DNA from 4 places in the Streptomyces sp. AgN23 genome. Region 3 is predicted to be linked to each of the others. Evidence: riboswitches for the same ligand, from Rfam matches in the RefSeq annotation. Region 3 holds a riboswitch; each other region holds the start of a gene.

Region 1 (4,219 bases), 2.8 Mb from region 3:
ATCACGATCGCCAAGGGCGACGGCACCCCGGTCAACGCCGCCTCCATGCTGGCCGTGCTGGGCCTGGGCGCCCAGGGCGGCGAGGAGGTCGTCCTCGCCTCCGACGCGGACGATGCCGAGGTCGCGCTCGACCGGCTGGCGAAGCTGGTGGCGGAGGGCCTCGAGGAGCTTCCCGAGACCGTCTGATCCACCGTCCGATTCACATGTGATTCCTATGTGATTCCCGTGTGATTCAAGGGTTCGGCACGACGGGGCCGCGGTGACCATTACGGCCACCGCGGCCCCGCTGTTTTTCCGTTTCCACCCGGACTCGGCGGACCGAAAACCGGGCGCCGCGAAACCACGCGGAGAATTCCCGAGAGTTGTATACGGGATCGCTGTTAATTCCGGCCGCTCGCCGTGTTGACGGAATGTTTCGAAGCGCTCACCGGGAGGGGGCGGCGCAGCCGGTATTCCGCCAGGGCGCGCTCGGTGTGCGCGGCGGCGAGCGCCCGCGCCCGGTCGGCGTCGCCACGCGCCACCGCGTCCACCAGCGCGCCGTGCTCCGCCCAGGACTCCACGGCCCGCGCTGCGGGGTCGGGGCGCCGGGCACCCCCGGGCCGTGCGGGCTGCGGCGCGGGCACGGCCGCGTAGACCCACGCGGTCTTGCGGCGCAGCTGGACGAGCATCGCGGCCAGGCTCGGGCTGCCGGACGCCTGGGCGAGCGTCTCGTGGAACCAATCGCCCAACGGCCGCAGCTCGCCGAGCCGGCCGTGCTGGGCCCGCTCACGGCCGAGCCGGACCAGCCCGCGCAGCACCTTCAGATGAGCCTCGGTGCGGCGCTGTGCGGCCCGCGCGGCGCCCAGCGGCTCCAGCAGCGCCCGGATGTCCAGCAGATCGGCCGCCTCGCGCTCGGAGGGCTGGGCGACGCAGGCCCCCGCATGCCGCCGGGTCGTCACGAAGCCCTCGGACTCCAGGGTGCGCAGGGCCTCGCGGACCGGCACCCGCGAGACGCCGTAGCGCCGGGCGAGAAGTTCCTCGGTGAGCCGGCTGCCGGGCTGATAGGTGCCGGAGACGATGTCGTCGCGAATCGCCGTGCACACCGCATGCGCCGAAATCCGGCGACCGCCCTGGACGGCGGTCGTATCCCCGCTCACTTCCGGTCCCACATTGTCGAACCTCCGCCTAAATACCCGCGAAACGCATCCATGGAACGCGCGTTGAACGACTCTATTCCCATCGGACGTCATTTCCGATGGCGGGGTGCATTTCATGGATATTTTTTGGTCAGCGGGCGGCGGCACGCCGAAGGCCCCGTCCGGTGGACGGGGCCTTCTCGGAGTCTCGCGGGGTCGGACGTGAGCGGAGTCCCCCGGGGTCAGACGTTGACGCCGTGCGAGCGCAGATACGACAGGGGGTCGATGTCCGAGCCGTAGTCCGGGCTGGTGCGGGCCTCGAAGTGCAGATGCGGCCCGGTGACGTTGCCGGTGGCGCCCGACAGGCCGATCTGCTGCCCGGGGGTGACCTTCTGGCCGACCGAGACACTGATCGACGACAGGTGGCCGTACTGGGTGTAGGTGCCGTCGTTCATCTTGATGACGACGTTGTTGCCGTAGGAGCCGCCCCAGCCCGCCTCGACGATCTCGCCCATGCCCACGGAGTGCACCGAGGTGCCGGAGGAGGCGTGGAAGTCGATGCCGGTGTGGCTGCCGGAGGACCACAGTCCGCTGGCCGCCTCGTAGCCGGTGGAGACGTAGGAGCCGCTGATCGGCGACTCGAAGGTGTTGAGACGCTTGCGCTCGGCCTCGCGCGCCGCGCGCTCCTTGGCCTCGCGCTCGGCCTTGGCCTTCTTCGCCGCGGCCTCCGCCTTTCTGGCGGCCTCCTGGCGGGCGATCGCCTCCGCCTTGGCCTTGGCAGCGGCCTGCTCGGCGGCGGTCTCCTGGGCCTGCGCCTGGTCCTCGATGTGGTCCGCGATCCCGTCGCCGATCACGATCGCCTGGGTCAGACCGGTCTGCTGGGGACTGGGGGCCGTGTCGGCCGCGAACGCCTGTCCGGTGATCCCGGCGACCACACCCGAGGCGACGGTGGTGATGCCCACGACGTTCGCGCCGGTGCGGACGTTGACCTTGGTGGTGCGGCGGTGTTTCCCGGTGGCAGTGCGGGTGGACGCCATACTGAGGCGCACTCCTTTCCTTCCTTCTCGCCTACCGGGTTAGCTGACGGGTTCGGAGCAGGAAGGTCTCCTACGGACTCCTCCCCCGGCCGGGGAAGGCGCCCGATTCACCCCTGGGGACGTGTGGGTCCCCGGCTCCCCTGGCTCGCGCCGTACGGGGACTCGGCGATGACTGTCCGTGCCGCGGGTGCGGCGGGTTGCTGGCGAACAGCCGGACTGACGCTAAACGGGCCCGCTTTCGATCACCAAACGGTTCCGGTTTTTTGTTGCTCTCCCCACAAACCAAACAAGCTGTCACTCCCGCAAATCGGGCATGACGGAAGGACCCCGGCACCCTTACGGGGGCCAGGGTCCTTCCGTTGTGAACTCGTTGACCGGACCGTCTGCCGGATCGTCGGTGAACCCGCATCGCCAGTGAGCCGACCTGGGCGTCGGCTCCTCGGCCGGATCCGGCCAATCGGCCAACTCCGGGCGGCTCAGCCGGAGATGACGCGCACCTCGCCGATGCCCAGCGCCCTGACCGGCTCCTCAATCGCCGAGGCATCCCCGACCAGCACCGTGACCAGCCGGTCCGCCGGGAAGGCGCTCACCACCGCGGCGGTCGCCTCCACCGTGCCGGTCTCCGCGAGGCGGGCGTACAACTGCGCCTGGAAATCGTCCGGAAGGTGCTGCTCGACCTGGTCGGCGAGAGTGCCCGCGACGGACGCCGCCGTCTCGTACTTCAGCGGGGCGACGCCCACCAGGTTCTGCACCGCGACATCGCGCTCCTCGTCGGTGAGCCCCTCCTCCTTCAGCGTGCGCAGCACCTTCCAGAGGTCCTCCAGCGCGGGACCGGTGACCTCGGTGGCCACCGAGCCGCTGATCGCCAGCATCGCGGCGCCCGCGGAGCCACCCGAGGGCGCCGGAGGCGCCGAGCGCAGCACCTGGCCGAAGGCGCGCACCCCGTAGGTGTAGCCCTTCTCCTCGCGCAGCACACGGTCGAGGCGGGAGGTGAGGGTGCCGCCGAGGCAGTACGTGCCGAGCACCTGCGCGGGCCAGATCCGGTCATGGCGGTCGGCGCCGACGCGCCCGATGAGCAGCTGGGTCTGCACCGCGCCCGGCCGGTCGACGATCACCACACGGCCGAGGTCGTCCGCGACGATCGGGGGAACCGGGCGCGGCGCGCCCGCCCCGCCCGTCCAGGCGCCCAGGGTGTCGGCGAGCGCCCCGTCGAGGTCGACCCCGGTGAGGTCGCCCACGATGACGGCGGTGGCCGTGGAGGGGCGGACATGCGCCTGGTAGAAGGCCCGCACGGCCGCGGCGTCGATGCCCTCGATGGTCTCCTGGGTGCCCTGGCGCGGCCGGGACATCCGCGACTCGGCCGGGAAGAGGGCCGCGGAGAGGGCCATCGAGGCCCGGCGGGCCGGATTGGCCAGCTCATGGGGGATCTCGTCCAGCCGGTTGCGCACCAGCCGCTCGACCTCGCCGTCGGGGAAGGCGGGCGCGCGCAGGGCGTCGGCCAGCAGACCGAGCGCCTTGGGCAGCCGGGAGACCGGGACCTCCAGGGAGACGCGGAGGCCGGGGTGGTCGGCATGCGCGTCCAGCGTGGCGCCGCAGCGCTCGAGCTCGGCGGCGAACTCCTCGGCGTCGTGCTTGTCGGTGCCCTCCGACAGGGCGCGCGCCATGATCGTGGCGACGCCTTCGAGCCCGGTCGGCTCGGCGTCCAGCGGCGCCTCCAGATTGATCTCGACGGCGACGACCTGCTGGCCGGGGCGGTGGCAGCGCAGCACGGTAAGGCCGTTGGACAGCTCACCGCGCTCGGGGGCCGGGAACGCCCACGGCTTGGGCGCACCGCCCTTGGGCCGCGGGTGGAAGGTCATGGTCGCGGTGACGGCGTCGCTCACTGGGCCGCCTCCCCTTCTGCTGCATCGGTCTCGGCGGCTTCGGCGGTGTCGGCTGCGTCCTCGGCGCCCTGGACGGGCTCGTAGACCAGCACGGCGCGGTTGTCGGGGCGCAGCCGCGCCGCGGCCACGGCCCGCACCTCCTCGGCGGTGATGTCGAGCACCCGCTCCACGGCGGTCAGCGCCA
Region 2 (4,219 bases), 180 kb from region 3:
CCGAAGGGGAGCCGGTGCTGGTGGTGCTCGCCGCGGCCGACCGGGACCCCGAACGGTTCGCGGAGCCCGATGTCCTCGACCTCACCCGCCGCGACAACCAGCACCTCGGCTACGGCCACGGCATCCACTACTGCCTCGGCGCCCCGCTCGCCCGGCTGGAGGCGCAGACCGCGATCGCCACCCTGCTGCGGCGCCTGCCCGGACTGCGGCTCGCGGCGGATCCGGAGGATCTGCGGTGGCGCGGCGGGCTCATCATGCGCGGGCTGCGCACGCTCCCGGTGACCTGGAATTCCGCGGACCGCTGAGGCGTCCAAGCCCCGTACGTACGGACATTGGTGACGAATGATCAGTCGTGTGACCTCGGCGTGACCTGGGATACATCGGCTTGTGATGATCGAGTGCCCTCGCTATGTTCACCGGCAACCGAGTTCGCCATAGAGAGGGCAATCGCATGCGTTCCGGTAATGGTCGACACCGTCGCCCCCGTCAGGCTCCGGCCATCATCGTCGCGGCGGGGGTCACGGGGGCGAGCATCGCCCTGCCCCTCTTCGGGGCCTCCGGCGCCCAGGCCGCCGACACCGCCACCTGGGATCAGGTCGCCGAGTGCGAGAGCGGTGGCATGTGGAGCGCCAACGAGGGCAACGGCTTCTACGGCGGACTGCAGCTGACCCTCGACATGTGGAAGGACTACGGCGGCACGGAGTACGCCCCGCGCCCCGACCTGGCCAGCCGCTCCCAGCAGATATCCGTCGCCCAGTCGATCCTCGGCGACCGCGGCCCCGACGCCTGGCCGAGCTGCGCGCTGGGCGCCGGGCTCACCGACGGCGGCGGCGCCCCCGATGTGAACCCCGGCGGCACGGCCGCCCCGGATGCGGGGACGGGCCGGGGCGAGGCGGGGGACCGGGGGCGGGACGGCTCCTCCTCGCCGGAGGCGGACCGTTCGGGAACGTCCGACAGGGCCGGTAAGCCGGATTCGTCCGGATCGACCGAGGGGCCGGAGGCCCCTCGCACCTCCAAGTCCCCCGACGGGCTGGACGGCTCGGCGTCGGACACCCCGACGCCGGACGGTTCGGCCTCGGATGACCCGGCGTCGGACGGCTCGGGCGACTCGGCATCGGGCGGCTCGAAGGGGTCCTCGGCGGATCCCTCCGCCGACCCCTCGCCCTCCGGCCGCCACCGCGGCGCCCCGGACGCCGGGGAGCGGGGCGAGGGCGGCGATGCGGCGGACGGGCAGCCCTCCGGGCGCCACGCTTCGCGCGACGCCGCGGACCGCGACCAGAGCCCCACGGACGACGCTTACACCGTTCGCCCCGGTGACAATCTGTCAGGGATTGCCGAGGACCGGAATGTGTCCCGAGGTTGGGAAGGGCTCTACGAGAGCAACGAGGAGCTCATCGGAATCGACCCCGACCTGATCATCCCTGGTCAGCGACTTGACCTCGCCATCAGGGAGCAGTGATTCGGGGGGAATTGCCCGATCTGGTTCCGATGAGACATACATCTCGTCACAATTTCCGGGCCGCACCTCCTGTCCGATCTCTCCTCACCCGGCCCTACCTGCGCCGATGTGGGCCGGGTGAGATCAATTACAACCCCATTCGCTGCCATTGGGGTGTTTGAACGTTCTCGGGAGGTGTGTTTAACGTCTTTCCGCTCGCCACCGCGAGCACCGTCGATCGTCACGCCGAATCCTGCCGGCGGTCGGGGGGAATCCGACGCGTCAGCGCCGAAGGCAGGAGCGGGGGACCCAAGGTAGGTGCCGAGTGGCCTGTGGACACGGGCTCGTCGGCTAGGGGTGAAGCCGGGAGCGACCATCGCGACCGGCCGGGCAACTCACGTCCGAACCCGACAGCTCACCTCGTAGGCGTCGGTGAGGAAACGAACCAACGATGCTGAAGTCCAACGGGAAGCACCGCCGTCCCTCCAAGGCCACCCGTATCGCCGCGCTCACCGGTCTCGCCGGTGCCGCCGTGGCGGCGCCCCTCATCGGGGCGACCTCCGCCTCCGCGGCCACCAGCTCCCAGTGGGACCAGGTCGCGCAGTGCGAGGCCGGTGGCAACTGGTCGATCAACACCGGCAACGGCTACTACGGCGGCCTGCAGTTCTCGAGCTCCACCTGGGCCGCGTACGGCGGCACCGCCTACGCGCCCACCGCGGACAAGGCCAGCAAGAGCCAGCAGATCCAGATAGCCGAGAAGGTCCTCGGCAGCCAGGGCAAGGGTGCCTGGCCGGTCTGCGGCAAGGGTCTGACCTCCGGCGGCAGCCCGTCCGCCCCCTCCGCCCCCTCCGCGCCCTCCGGTTCGCAGGACCAGCCGTCGGCCTCCACCAAGTCGGCCCCGGCCGCCCAGCCTGCCCAGCCGAAGGCGCAGCCGCACTCCGCGCCCGAGCGCGCCGCGCGTGAGCAGACCCGTGGCCCGATCAAGAAGGGTGACGGCGAGTACAAGGTCAAGTCCGGCGACACCCTCGGCACGATCGCCAAGGAGCACCACGTCAAGGGCGGCTGGAAGAAGCTCTTCAAGCTGAACGACGACATCGTGGAGAAGGCCGACCTGATCTACCCGGGCCAGAAGCTCCACCTCGGCTGAGCCACGGTGAGCACCTGAGAGTCGAGCCCCGGTCGGGCGTGCCGCCCCTATGGCGCGCCCCACCGGGGCTCCCGCATTTCCCGATTGACCAGAAATCTGGATATGTGATGCAGAATATGGCTTTTTATGTCACGCCCCCGTCTCGCGGGGCGGGCGAACGCGGGGTGCAGCCCTCCCGGCCCGTTAGGCTCGTGCTGCTACCGCAGACCCATACGAAGGAGAACCTCGTGCCGTCCATCGACGTCGTCGTAGCTCGCGAGATCCTCGACTCGCGAGGCAACCCCACGGTCGAGGTCGAGGTTGGCCTCGACGACGGCAGCACCGGCCGTGCCGCCGTTCCGTCCGGCGCCTCCACCGGCGCCTTCGAGGCCCTCGAGCTCCGTGACGGCGACAAGAACCGCTACAACGGCAAGGGCGTGGAGAAGGCCGTCCTCGCCGTCATCGAGCAGATCGGCCCCGAGCTGGTCGGCTACGACGCCACCGAGCAGCGCCTGATCGACCAGGCGATGTTCGACCTGGACGCCACCCCGGACAAGTCCTCGCTCGGCGCCAACGCCATCCTCGGTGTCTCCCTCGCGGTCGCGCACGCCGCCTCCGAGGCGTCCGACCTCCCGCTCTTCCGTTACCTCGGCGGGCCGAACGCGCATCTGCTGCCGGTCCCGATGATGAACATCCTCAACGGCGGATCGCACGCCGACTCCAATGTGGACATCCAGGAGTTCATGATCGCGCCGATCGGCGCGGAGTCCTTCTCCGAGGCCGTGCGCTGGGGCGCCGAGGTCTACCACACCCTGAAGTCCGTGCTGAAGGAGCGCGGCCTGTCCACCGGCCTCGGCGACGAGGGCGGCTTCGCGCCGAACCTCGGCTCCAACCGTGAGGCCCTCGACCTGATCCTCGAGGCGATCAAGAAGGCCGGCTACCAGCCGGGCCAGGACATCGCGCTCGCGCTGGACGTCGCCGCCTCCGAGTTCTACAAGGACGGGTCGTACGAGTTCGAGGGCAAGTCCCGCACCGCCGCCGAGATGACCTCGTACTACGCCGAGCTGGTCGACGCGTACCCGCTGGTCTCCATCGAGGACCCGCTGAACGAGGAGGACTGGGACGGCTGGAAGACCATCACCGAGCAGCTCGGCGACAAGGTCCAGCTGGTCGGCGACGACCTCTTCGTCACCAACCCCGAGCGGCTCTCCCGCGGTATCGACAGCGACACCGCCAACGCCCTGCTGGTCAAGGTCAACCAGATCGGCTCGCTGACCGAGACCCTGGACGCCGTCGAGCTGGCCCAGCGCAGCGGCTACAAGTGCATGATGTCGCACCGCTCCGGTGAGACCGAGGACGTCACCATCGCCGACCTGGCCGTCGCCACCAACTGCGGCCAGATCAAGACCGGCGCCCCGGCCCGCTCCGAGCGGGTGGCCAAGTACAACCAGCTGCTGCGCATCGAGGAGATCCTCGACGACGCCGCGGTGTACGCGGGCCGCTCGGCCTTCCCGCGCTTCAAGGGCTGACCTGCGTACGTCCCCACGTAGCAGACACGTCTGACACCCGTCCCCGGCCGCGGTCCCGTACCGTGACCGGGGACGGCGTTACGCGTCACTCAAGCGAAGTCATCTCCGGGGAGGCGACGTGCCGGC
Region 3 (4,219 bases):
GGAGTCATGGACGTACTCATTCACGTGTTCGTCGGCCTGCATATCGTCGGCATCGGCGCGCTGCTCGGCGGCTTCTTCTCACAGCTCAAGGCGATGGGCGCGGGCATGGCCCGGATGACCCCGGCGATGCTGCACGGCGCGCTGACCATGCTGGTGACCGGCGCGGCGCTGGTCGGGCTCAATCAGGCCGACGACAACGGCGTCAACAACATCAAGATCGGTGTGAAGCTGGCGCTGCTGATCGTGGTCCTCGGCCTGGTGTACGTGAAGCGCGACGAGGAGAAGGTAGAGTCTGCCGCCTTCGGCGCGGTGGGCGCCTTGACAACGGCAAACATTTTCATCGCCGTGCTGTGGACCTGACGAGCTGATCATCTGAGGTGATCGCCAGACAATTCCGACACCTTTTCGACGCGATCCTGAGGCAACCGTTTGCACTCGCGAGCTGTCTTGATAAAGAGCGAGGCAGTCGAGAGGAGTGGCCATGGGGGCAGTGGGGGCAGTCAGAAGCAGGCACGGTGGGCGTGGCCGGCGCGCGGGCCTCGTGCTGGGGCTGGCAGGGATGACGGTGCCGCTGGCGGTCGCCGTCGCCGGTCCGGCGCAGGCCCAGGCACGGCCGCTGGGCAGGTCGGCCGGATCGGTGACACCGGCGACCATGGCCGCGTCATCGTGTACGACCAGCGTGGGGCCGTACCAGAGGCAGGCCGAGCGGTTCCTGGGCCGCCCCGTGGACGGGCGGCAGTCGCGGGCGGACTGTCTCGCGATCCAGAAGTTCCAGGTCAACCACGGCATCAGCCCGACGATCGGCTACGCGGGCCCGATCACCTGGGGCGTGATGAGCCTGATCAACACCCAGAAGGCCGCCGGACACAACCCGAACGCGGCGAAGAAGTGCCCGACCGACAAGGGCCGCATCGCCTGCGTCGACCTCACCCGGCAGCTCAGCTGGATCCAGGACGGCTCGCGTCTGGTCTACGGACCGGTGCCGGTGCGGTCCGGGCGGAACGGCTTCGAGACCCGCACGGGGCTGAAGAAGATCTACTGGCGGAACATCGACCACTGGTCGACGCTCTACAAGGTCGCCATGCCCTACAGCCAGTTCTTCGACGGCGGTCAGGCGTTCCACTCGATCGCCGGGAGCGTATGGTCCCCGCCCGGCTCCCACGGCTGCGTCAATATGCGCACGGGCGAGGCCAAGAAGTACTGGAGCCTGCTGAAGAACGGCGACGACGTGTACGTCTACGGGCGCAAGCCCGGCACCTGAGCCGATGAGGTGACGGGTGCCGCTGCCCGGGGCCCCGGCCCCGGGCAGCGGCATACCAGGGGCCCGCAGGGCCCCCCGCGCCCTACGCGGGCCGCACGCTCCCGTAGATCGGCATCTCGGTGATCGGCGCCTTCTTCACCACATCGCCCGGCTTCGGCGCGTGGATCATCATCCCGTCGCCGATGTAGAGGCCGACATGGCTGATGTCGTCGTAGAAGAAGACCAGATCGCCCGGCTGGAGTTCGGACGTCGAGACGCGCGTACCGGCCTTCACCTGGTCCCAGGTGGTGCGCGGCAGCGAGATCCCGGCCGTCTTCCACGCCGCCTGCGTCAGCCCTGAGCAGTCGAAGGAGCTGGGGCCGGTCGCGCCCCAGACATACGGCTTGCCGAGCTGCGACTTCGCGAAGGCGATGGCCTGGGCCGCCTTGGAGCTGTTGGCCGGGGCCGAGGGCGTCGTCGAACCGGAGTCGCCGTCTGCGTTCTGCTGCTCCTGCTGCTTCTTGCGCGCGGCCTCCTGGCGCTGCTTCTCGGCGAGCGCGGCCGCCTTGCGGCGGGCCTCTTCCGCCTTCTTCTTCTCGATCGCCGCCAGTCGCGCCTTCTCCTCGGCGGTCAGATTCGCCAGCAGCCGCCGGGCCTCGGTCAGCTTGTCCTGGACGGTCTTCTTCTGGGTCTTCAGCTGCTTCTGCGACGCGGTCAGCGAGGCGAGGCTCTCGCTGGCCTTACCGCGCTCCTTGGCGGCGCTCGCCTGCTGCTTCTGGAAGTCGTCGACGGCCTGCTTCTGCCGACCGGTCAGCCGGTCGATCAGATGTGACTGGTCGAAGACGTCCTGCGGATCGTTGGAGAACAGCAGGGTCGCGGCGGAGCGGGCCATTCCGCCGTCCCGGTACTGGGCGGCGGCGTAGGCGCCGAGCGTGCGCCGCGCCTCGTTGAGCTTCTCGGTGCGCTCGGCGACGGAGTCCAGCAGCTTGTCGACCTTGCCCCGCTGCTGATCGGCCCGCTCCTTCGCGGCGTTGTAGCGCTGGGTGGCGCTCTCCGCCTGGTGGTAGAGGGTGTCGACCTTCTCCTTGACCTTCTCGATCGACGGGGCGGCCGGCTTGGGGTCGCCCGGCGCGGCGTTGGCCGTCTGGGAGAGGAGGGTGACGGATGCGAGAGCGGCCGTGGTGAACCCGACGGCCGTACGGCGGCCGTGACCGGTGAGCGGGGCCGGTATCCGGCTCCGCGGCTTGCGGTGCGACGCCAAGGGAGGCGACTCCTTCCGTGGACCGCCTACCGGGTTAGCTGTCGGGTTCGGGCGGTACGGAAGGTTGCCCTACGGCCGTGTCCGGGCGGCACCTGCGTGCCACGCCGTTCGGGCCGATTCACCCCGGTGTTGCGTTGTCGGGTCCCCGGCTCCGGGCGCCTTGTGGCGGTGCCGGACTCGGCGGAGGCAGCCCGTGCCGACGTGGTTCGCCGACGGATCTTCCGGGCCGCCTGACGCAGGACGGTAGCCAACACGTGGGGCTCCTGTGAAGACTGGTGGCCGTTTTGCCCGAAACCGTTTCGTGATGTTCGGGCATCGGCTGTCAGTGGGGCGGCCTAGACTCGGGGAGCGATGAGCAGCCTTTTTGACGACAGCTTCCTGGCGGACCTCGGGCCTCCTTCGAACGAGGAGCCACCGCCGCCGCCCGAGGATGCGGCGCACCCCGGCCCCGAGGGGGCCGAGGACGTGCCGCATCACCTCTTCAGCGGCGGCTTCGACGCGCCCGTGCCCCGGGAGGCCCACTACCGGGACGGCGCGGCGCGGCCCGTCGTGGACCCGTCCGCCCTGCTCGAGGGGCTGAACGAGCAGCAGAGAGCCGCCGTGGAGCACACCGGCTCGCCGCTGCTGATCGTCGCGGGCGCCGGCTCCGGCAAGACCCGGGTGCTCACCCACCGCATCGCCTATCTGCTCGGCGCCCGCGGGACGCACCCCGGCCAGATCCTCGCCATCACCTTCACCAACAAGGCGGCGGGCGAGATGAAGGAGCGGGTGGAGGAGCTGGTCGGCCCGCGGGCGAACGCCATGTGGGTCTCCACCTTCCACAGCGCCTGCGTCCGCATCCTGCGCCGCGAGTCCAAGAAGCTCGGATTCACCTCATCGTTCTCGATCTACGACGCCGCCGACTCCAAGCGGCTGATGTCGCTGGTCTGCCGGGACCTGGATCTCGACCCCAAGCGGTTCCCGCCGAAGTCCTTCAGCGCCAAGATCTCCAACCTGAAGAACGAGCTGATCGACGAGGAGACCTTCGCCGGACAGGCGACAGGGGGCACCTCCCGGACGGAGTCCGGGGGAGGCTTCGAGAAGACCCTGGCCGAGGCGTATGCGATGTACCAGGCGAGGCTGCGCGAGGCCAACGCACTGGACTTCGACGACATCATCATGACCACGGTCAATCTGCTCCAGGCGTTCCCGGATGTCGCCGAGCACTACCGCCGTCGCTTCCGGCACGTCCTGGTGGACGAGTACCAGGACACCAACCACGCGCAGTACACCCTCGTGCGCGAGCTGGTGGGCACGGACACCGAGGAGACCACGGCCGCCGAGCTGTGCGTGGTGGGCGACGCCGACCAGTCGATCTACGCCTTCCGGGGCGCCACGATCCGCAACATCCTCCAGTTCGAGGAGGACTACCCCACCGCGCGCACGATCCTCCTCGAGCAGAACTACCGCTCCACCCAGACCATCCTGAGCGCGGCCAACGCGGTCATCGAGCGCAATGAGAACCGCCGCCCGAAGAACCTGTGGACCGAGGCCGGCGCCGGGACCGAGATCACCGGCTATGTGGCCGACACCGAGCACGACGAGGCCCAGTTCGTCGCCGACGAGATCGACCGGCTGACCGACGCGGGCGACGCCAAGGCCGGTGACGTGGCGGTCTTCTACCGGACCAACGCCCAGTCCCGTGTCTTCGAAGAGATCTTCATCCGGGTCGGGCTGCC
Region 4 (4,219 bases), 990 kb from region 3:
ACTTGCCGGTCAGGAAGCCGGACGCCAGGGAGTAGTACGGGATGGTCGCCAGGTGGTGGCGGGCGGCGACGTCGGCCAGCTCGCCCTCGAAGGTGTCGCGCGAGACCAGGTTGTAGTGCGGCTGGAGGGCGACGTAGCGGGCCAGGCGCTCGCGAGTGGAGAAGGCCAGTTGGGCCTCCAGGCGGTCCGCGCCGACGTTGGACGCGGCGATCTCGCGGACCTTGCCCTCCCTGACCAGCTCGTCCAGGGTGGTGATGATCTCCTCCACCGGCACCGACGGGTCGTCGTAATGCGTGTAGTAGAGGTCGATGTAGTCGGTCTGCAGCCGCTGGAGGGACTCCTCGACGCCCGCTTTGATGGCGGACGAGGTCAGCCCGCGCGGCTCCGGGGAGCCGGCGCCCACCTTGGTGGCGAGGACGACGTCGGAGCGGTTGCCGCGGGAGGCGAACCAGTTGCCGAGGATGGTCTCGGACTCGCCGCCCTCGTTGCCCGGTACCCAGACGGAGTAGACATCGGCGGTGTCGATGAAGTTGCCGCCCGCCGCCACGTAGGCGTCGAGCACCCGGAAGGACTCGGCCTCGTTCGCGGTCCAGCCGAAGACGTTCCCGCCGAGGGAGAGCGGGAAAACGGACAGATTACCGATCTTCTGTGTGTGGTCAGCCATACGTCTTTACAACGGTTGGCTGGGCCGGGTTGTTCCGGCCTGTTGTTCCGGCCTGTTGTTCCCGCGTGCGTTCCTGAGGGGCGGCCCCGTCGGGACGTAAAGCCCCGTCGGGACGTAAACCGGCGGCCCTGGCGTCAAGGGGGGAGAGAGCGCCAGAGCCGCCGGAGTATCAGGGGTTGTATCAGGGGTTCATCCCGTGCTGGCGCAGCCAGGGCATCGGGTCGATCGGCGAGCCGCCGCCCGGCCGGACCTCGATGTGGAGGTGCGGGCCGGTCACATTGCCGGTGGCGCCGACCCGGCCGATGACGTCGCCCGCCGTCACCTTGCCCGAGGTGACGACCATCGAGGACAGGTGGCAGTACCAGACCTCGGTGCCGTCGCTGAGGGTCAGCACGATGCGGTAGCCGTACGAACCGGCCCAGCCGGCCTGGGTGATGGTGCCGCCGTGCACCGCCTTGGCCGGGGTGCCGGTCGGGGCGGCGAAGTCCTGGCCGGTGTGGTCGGCCGACCATATGTCGCCCGCCTGGCCGAAGCTCGCGGTCAGGGTGTACGAGCCGACGGGGAGGGTGTACGCGGCGGCGAGCCTGGCCTGGCGCTCGGCCGCGGCCTTCTTCTCGGCCGCCTCCTTCGCCCGCTGCTCGGCGGCCTTCTTCTCGGCCTCGACCTTGGCCTTCCGCTGGGCGGCCACCTCCGCGGCCTGGTCGGATGCCTTCTCCGCGGCGGCCTTCGCCGCGGCGGTGCGGCTGTCCTCGTCCGCCGCGTTCTGCTGGTTCTCGGCCTGCTGGAGGATGCGGGCGCGGAGCGCCTCGCCCGCGTCGGTGGTGCCGCGCTGCTCGTCCTCGCTGGTCAGACCGGCCTGGGAGAGCGGGGCGGCAGCCGTCTGCGGGTCGCTGCTGCTGTCGTCCGACATCCAGGAGCCGATGCCGGGCAGGTCCTTGGCGGCGGGCAGGCTGGCCTTGACCTCATCGGCGACATGACCGAGGTCCGGCATAGAAATGGGCGGCTTGGGACGGTCCTTGGCGCTGGCCATGCCGCCCGCACCGACCGCCGCGATCACGCCGACCCCGAGGACGGCGCCGCTGCGCGCCATGGTCCCGCCGCGCTGCTTGGCCACGCGGTGCCGGCCGCGTACCGGAGCGATGGACTCCTCGGTGGGGTTCCACTCCTCCCAGGGCTCGGTCTCGAATCCGGCACCCGGGCCCTCGAACGCGTCCCCATCCGCATCCGGGTACCGATCGTCGGGGGCGAAGTAGCCGTCCCCGGAACTCATCCCGACGCCGGCGTCAAAGCCGGGGCCGTAGGCGGTGGCGGTCCCCAAACCGCCTCCCCGTGTGCGATACGGGGCCTCGTCCAGGGCAGACCTGTTGGACGCCACGGAGGCGCACTCCTTTCCTTCCTTCTCGCCTACCGGGTTAGCTGACGGGTTCGGAGCAGGAAGGTCTCCTACGGGTCAGGTTCGACCCGATTCACCCCAAGGTGTTGGTTCCCCGGTTCCCTTGGTGCTGCTGGTGGTGCGGTACTGCCAGTGTGCGTACGGGATTCGGCGACGGCGCACGGTGCCGCCCTTGCGACGGTTGTGACGACCGCGCTGCGTTATCGAACGTTAATAGAGAGCGCGATGTGATTCCAAGCTGTTCTGAGGAATCCGCGCACCTTTGGCATGAACTTAACCCTCAAGAAGGGGCATATGAGGGCGAGTCGGCGCACTGGCCAAAGGTTTGCAAAAACGCGTGCGGGTCGATCGTGCAGCAATTGTTATGCGGAGGGGGCTCGGCCGACTACGCACGGTATGGACCCGGTCGGCTAAGGACGGTGGGGAGCGTCGCTGTCCCTCGTACGGCCGGTGCGGTGCGCATCACCGTCGTCGCGCCCGTTCCCCCGTCCGTTCCCGCGGGCCGGGGTCCGGCGGACCGCCAGCAGCGCCATGTCGTCCGACGTCCCGCCGTCCGTATGGCGCTCGACATCGGCCACCAACGCGTCCAGCAGCTCCTGCGGATCGGCGAAGCGGCGGCCGCGCAGCTGCTTCGCCGGGTCGTAGAACTCGCCATTGCGGTCCCGGGCCTCCGTCACCCCGTCCGTGAACAGCAGCAGCGTCTCCCCCTCCGCGAACCCCAGCTCCATCACCCGGTCCGGCCACCCGGCCAACTCCCCCATCCCCATCGGCAGCGCCGCCGCCTCCGGCTCCAGGGCGCGCACCGCTCCGTCCTCCGTCATGAGCAGCGGCGCCGGATGGCCGCGGTTGAGCAGTCGCAGAGTGGAGTCGCCACGCGGAATCTCGGCCACCACCGCCGTCGTGAACCCCTCGAACACCTCCAGGTCGGCCCGCCGGGCGCCCTCACGCTGCAGCGCCCGCTCCAGGCGACCCACGAGCGCCTCCAGGGTCGTCTCCTGCTCCGCCGCCTCCCGGAAGCAGCCCAGCAGGATCGCCACGACCTCCACGGCCCCCAGCCCCTTGCCGCGTACGTCGCCGACGGTCAGCCGTACGCCGTGCGGGGTGTCCTGGACCGCGTACAGGTCACCGCCGATCGCCGCGTACTTCTCCGCCGGGACGTAGCGCGCGGCGATCTCCAGCCCGGCGAGACGGGCGGGCGGCGCGGGCAGGACGGCGCGCTGAGCAGCCTCCGCGATGCCGCGCGCCGAGGCGAGCCGGTGGTAGCTGCGGCGTACGACACGGTTGATCGCCACCGCCAGCACGGTCACGGTGGTGACCGTGACGATCTCGGTGGCCGCCTGGGTCGGGTCCGTCACACCGTGAAACTCCGCCAGCAGACAGGTCGTGAGGACGGCGATGACGGCCATGATGACGGTCTGCCGCAGCGGGAAGAGCGCCGCGGCGACCAGAGGGGCGGCGGCGAAGAAGGGCGAGGCGGTGTAGCCGGACGGGGTGGCCAGGTCGAAGCTGACGCCGCCGAGGATGAGGATGGCGGGAACCCAACGGGCCACCCGGCCCAGCAGCCCCTGGTGAGCGTCCTCGGCCGGGCCGGGCCCCGCGGTGGGGCCGGTGAATGCGTCGGCGGAGGCAGCACCGGCCGCAGCGCCGGTGTCGATGAGCGTGTGCAGGCGGGTGCGGCGGCGGTGGGTGCGCGGGCGGCTCAGCCGGGGCCAGGCCGTACGCCACTTGGTACGGGCGCCCGTACGAGCCCTGCTCCCTCGCACCCGCACCGGCTTCTCTCGCTTCCCTGGTCCGCGTCCCGCCGCGTCTCGGCGTCGCCGTCGTCACAGCGTCGCCGTCGCCACCCTCGTCGCCTTCTCCACCTTCGTCACCAGGCTTCCGGCTGACGGGCGGCCAGGCGAATCGGTGTCGGCCAAGCGGGTGCCGGACGGGCGCCGTGAGCGGGCCCATCTCCCGCGCGTGCGCTGCGGGCAGGCGGCGGGCACGGGGAGGGGGCACTGCGGGCACGTGGAGGCCGCACACGGGCACTCAGCGGGCACGCGGCGGGCGCCCTGCGGCGCGTCAGAGGCTGTGGGCCTGTCAGAGGCTGTGGGCCCGTCAGAGCCGCGCAGGCGTTACGGGCGTCAGAGGTTACGCGGCGGGTGCCCTGCCGCCCCGTCAGG

The links. A riboswitch is a leader RNA that binds a small molecule or an ion and turns the genes downstream of it on or off. The one in region 3 is predicted to bind cyclic di-AMP.
Region 1: it holds a riboswitch for cyclic di-AMP, as region 3 does, so the genes downstream of both, AS97_RS32985 (M23 family metallopeptidase) here and AS97_RS20755 (C40 family peptidase) in region 3, are expected to answer to the same signal.
Region 2: it holds a riboswitch for cyclic di-AMP, as region 3 does, so the genes downstream of both, AS97_RS19965 (transglycosylase family protein) here and AS97_RS20755 (C40 family peptidase) in region 3, are expected to answer to the same signal.
Region 4: it holds a riboswitch for cyclic di-AMP, as region 3 does, so the genes downstream of both, AS97_RS25175 (M23 family metallopeptidase) here and AS97_RS20755 (C40 family peptidase) in region 3, are expected to answer to the same signal.

Annotation. Positions count from the first base shown of each region.
Region 1 is NZ_CP007153.1:7,586,852-7,591,070, reverse strand. Features, by position in the region: gene AS97_RS32995 (HPr family phosphocarrier protein) at 1-186, shown strand, start outside; gene AS97_RS32990 (GntR family transcriptional regulator) at 381-1,136, opposite strand; gene AS97_RS32985 (M23 family metallopeptidase) at 1,358-2,152, opposite strand; cyclic di-AMP (ydaO/yuaA leader) riboswitch at 2,167-2,330, opposite strand; gene AS97_RS32980 (pitrilysin family protein) at 2,629-4,035, opposite strand; gene AS97_RS32975 (pitrilysin family protein) at 4,032-4,219, opposite strand, start outside.
Region 2 is NZ_CP007153.1:4,656,734-4,660,952, reverse strand. Features, by position in the region: gene AS97_RS19975 (cytochrome P450) at 1-305, shown strand, start outside; gene AS97_RS19970 (transglycosylase family protein) at 452-1,459, shown strand; cyclic di-AMP (ydaO/yuaA leader) riboswitch at 1,715-1,882, shown strand; gene AS97_RS19965 (transglycosylase family protein) at 1,890-2,585, shown strand; gene eno (phosphopyruvate hydratase) at 2,813-4,093, shown strand; gene AS97_RS19955 (septum formation initiator family protein) at 4,212-4,219, shown strand, end outside.
Region 3 is NZ_CP007153.1:4,831,996-4,836,214, reverse strand. Features, by position in the region: gene AS97_RS20765 (hypothetical protein) at 7-360, shown strand; gene AS97_RS20760 (L,D-transpeptidase) at 560-1,261, shown strand; gene AS97_RS20755 (C40 family peptidase) at 1,344-2,501, opposite strand; cyclic di-AMP (ydaO/yuaA leader) riboswitch at 2,509-2,694, opposite strand; gene pcrA (DNA helicase PcrA) at 2,853-4,219, shown strand, end outside.
Region 4 is NZ_CP007153.1:5,823,246-5,827,464, reverse strand. Features, by position in the region: gene AS97_RS25180 (aldo/keto reductase) at 1-664, opposite strand, end outside; gene AS97_RS25175 (M23 family metallopeptidase) at 846-2,039, opposite strand; cyclic di-AMP (ydaO/yuaA leader) riboswitch at 2,051-2,220, opposite strand; gene AS97_RS25170 (PP2C family protein-serine/threonine phosphatase) at 2,468-3,619, opposite strand.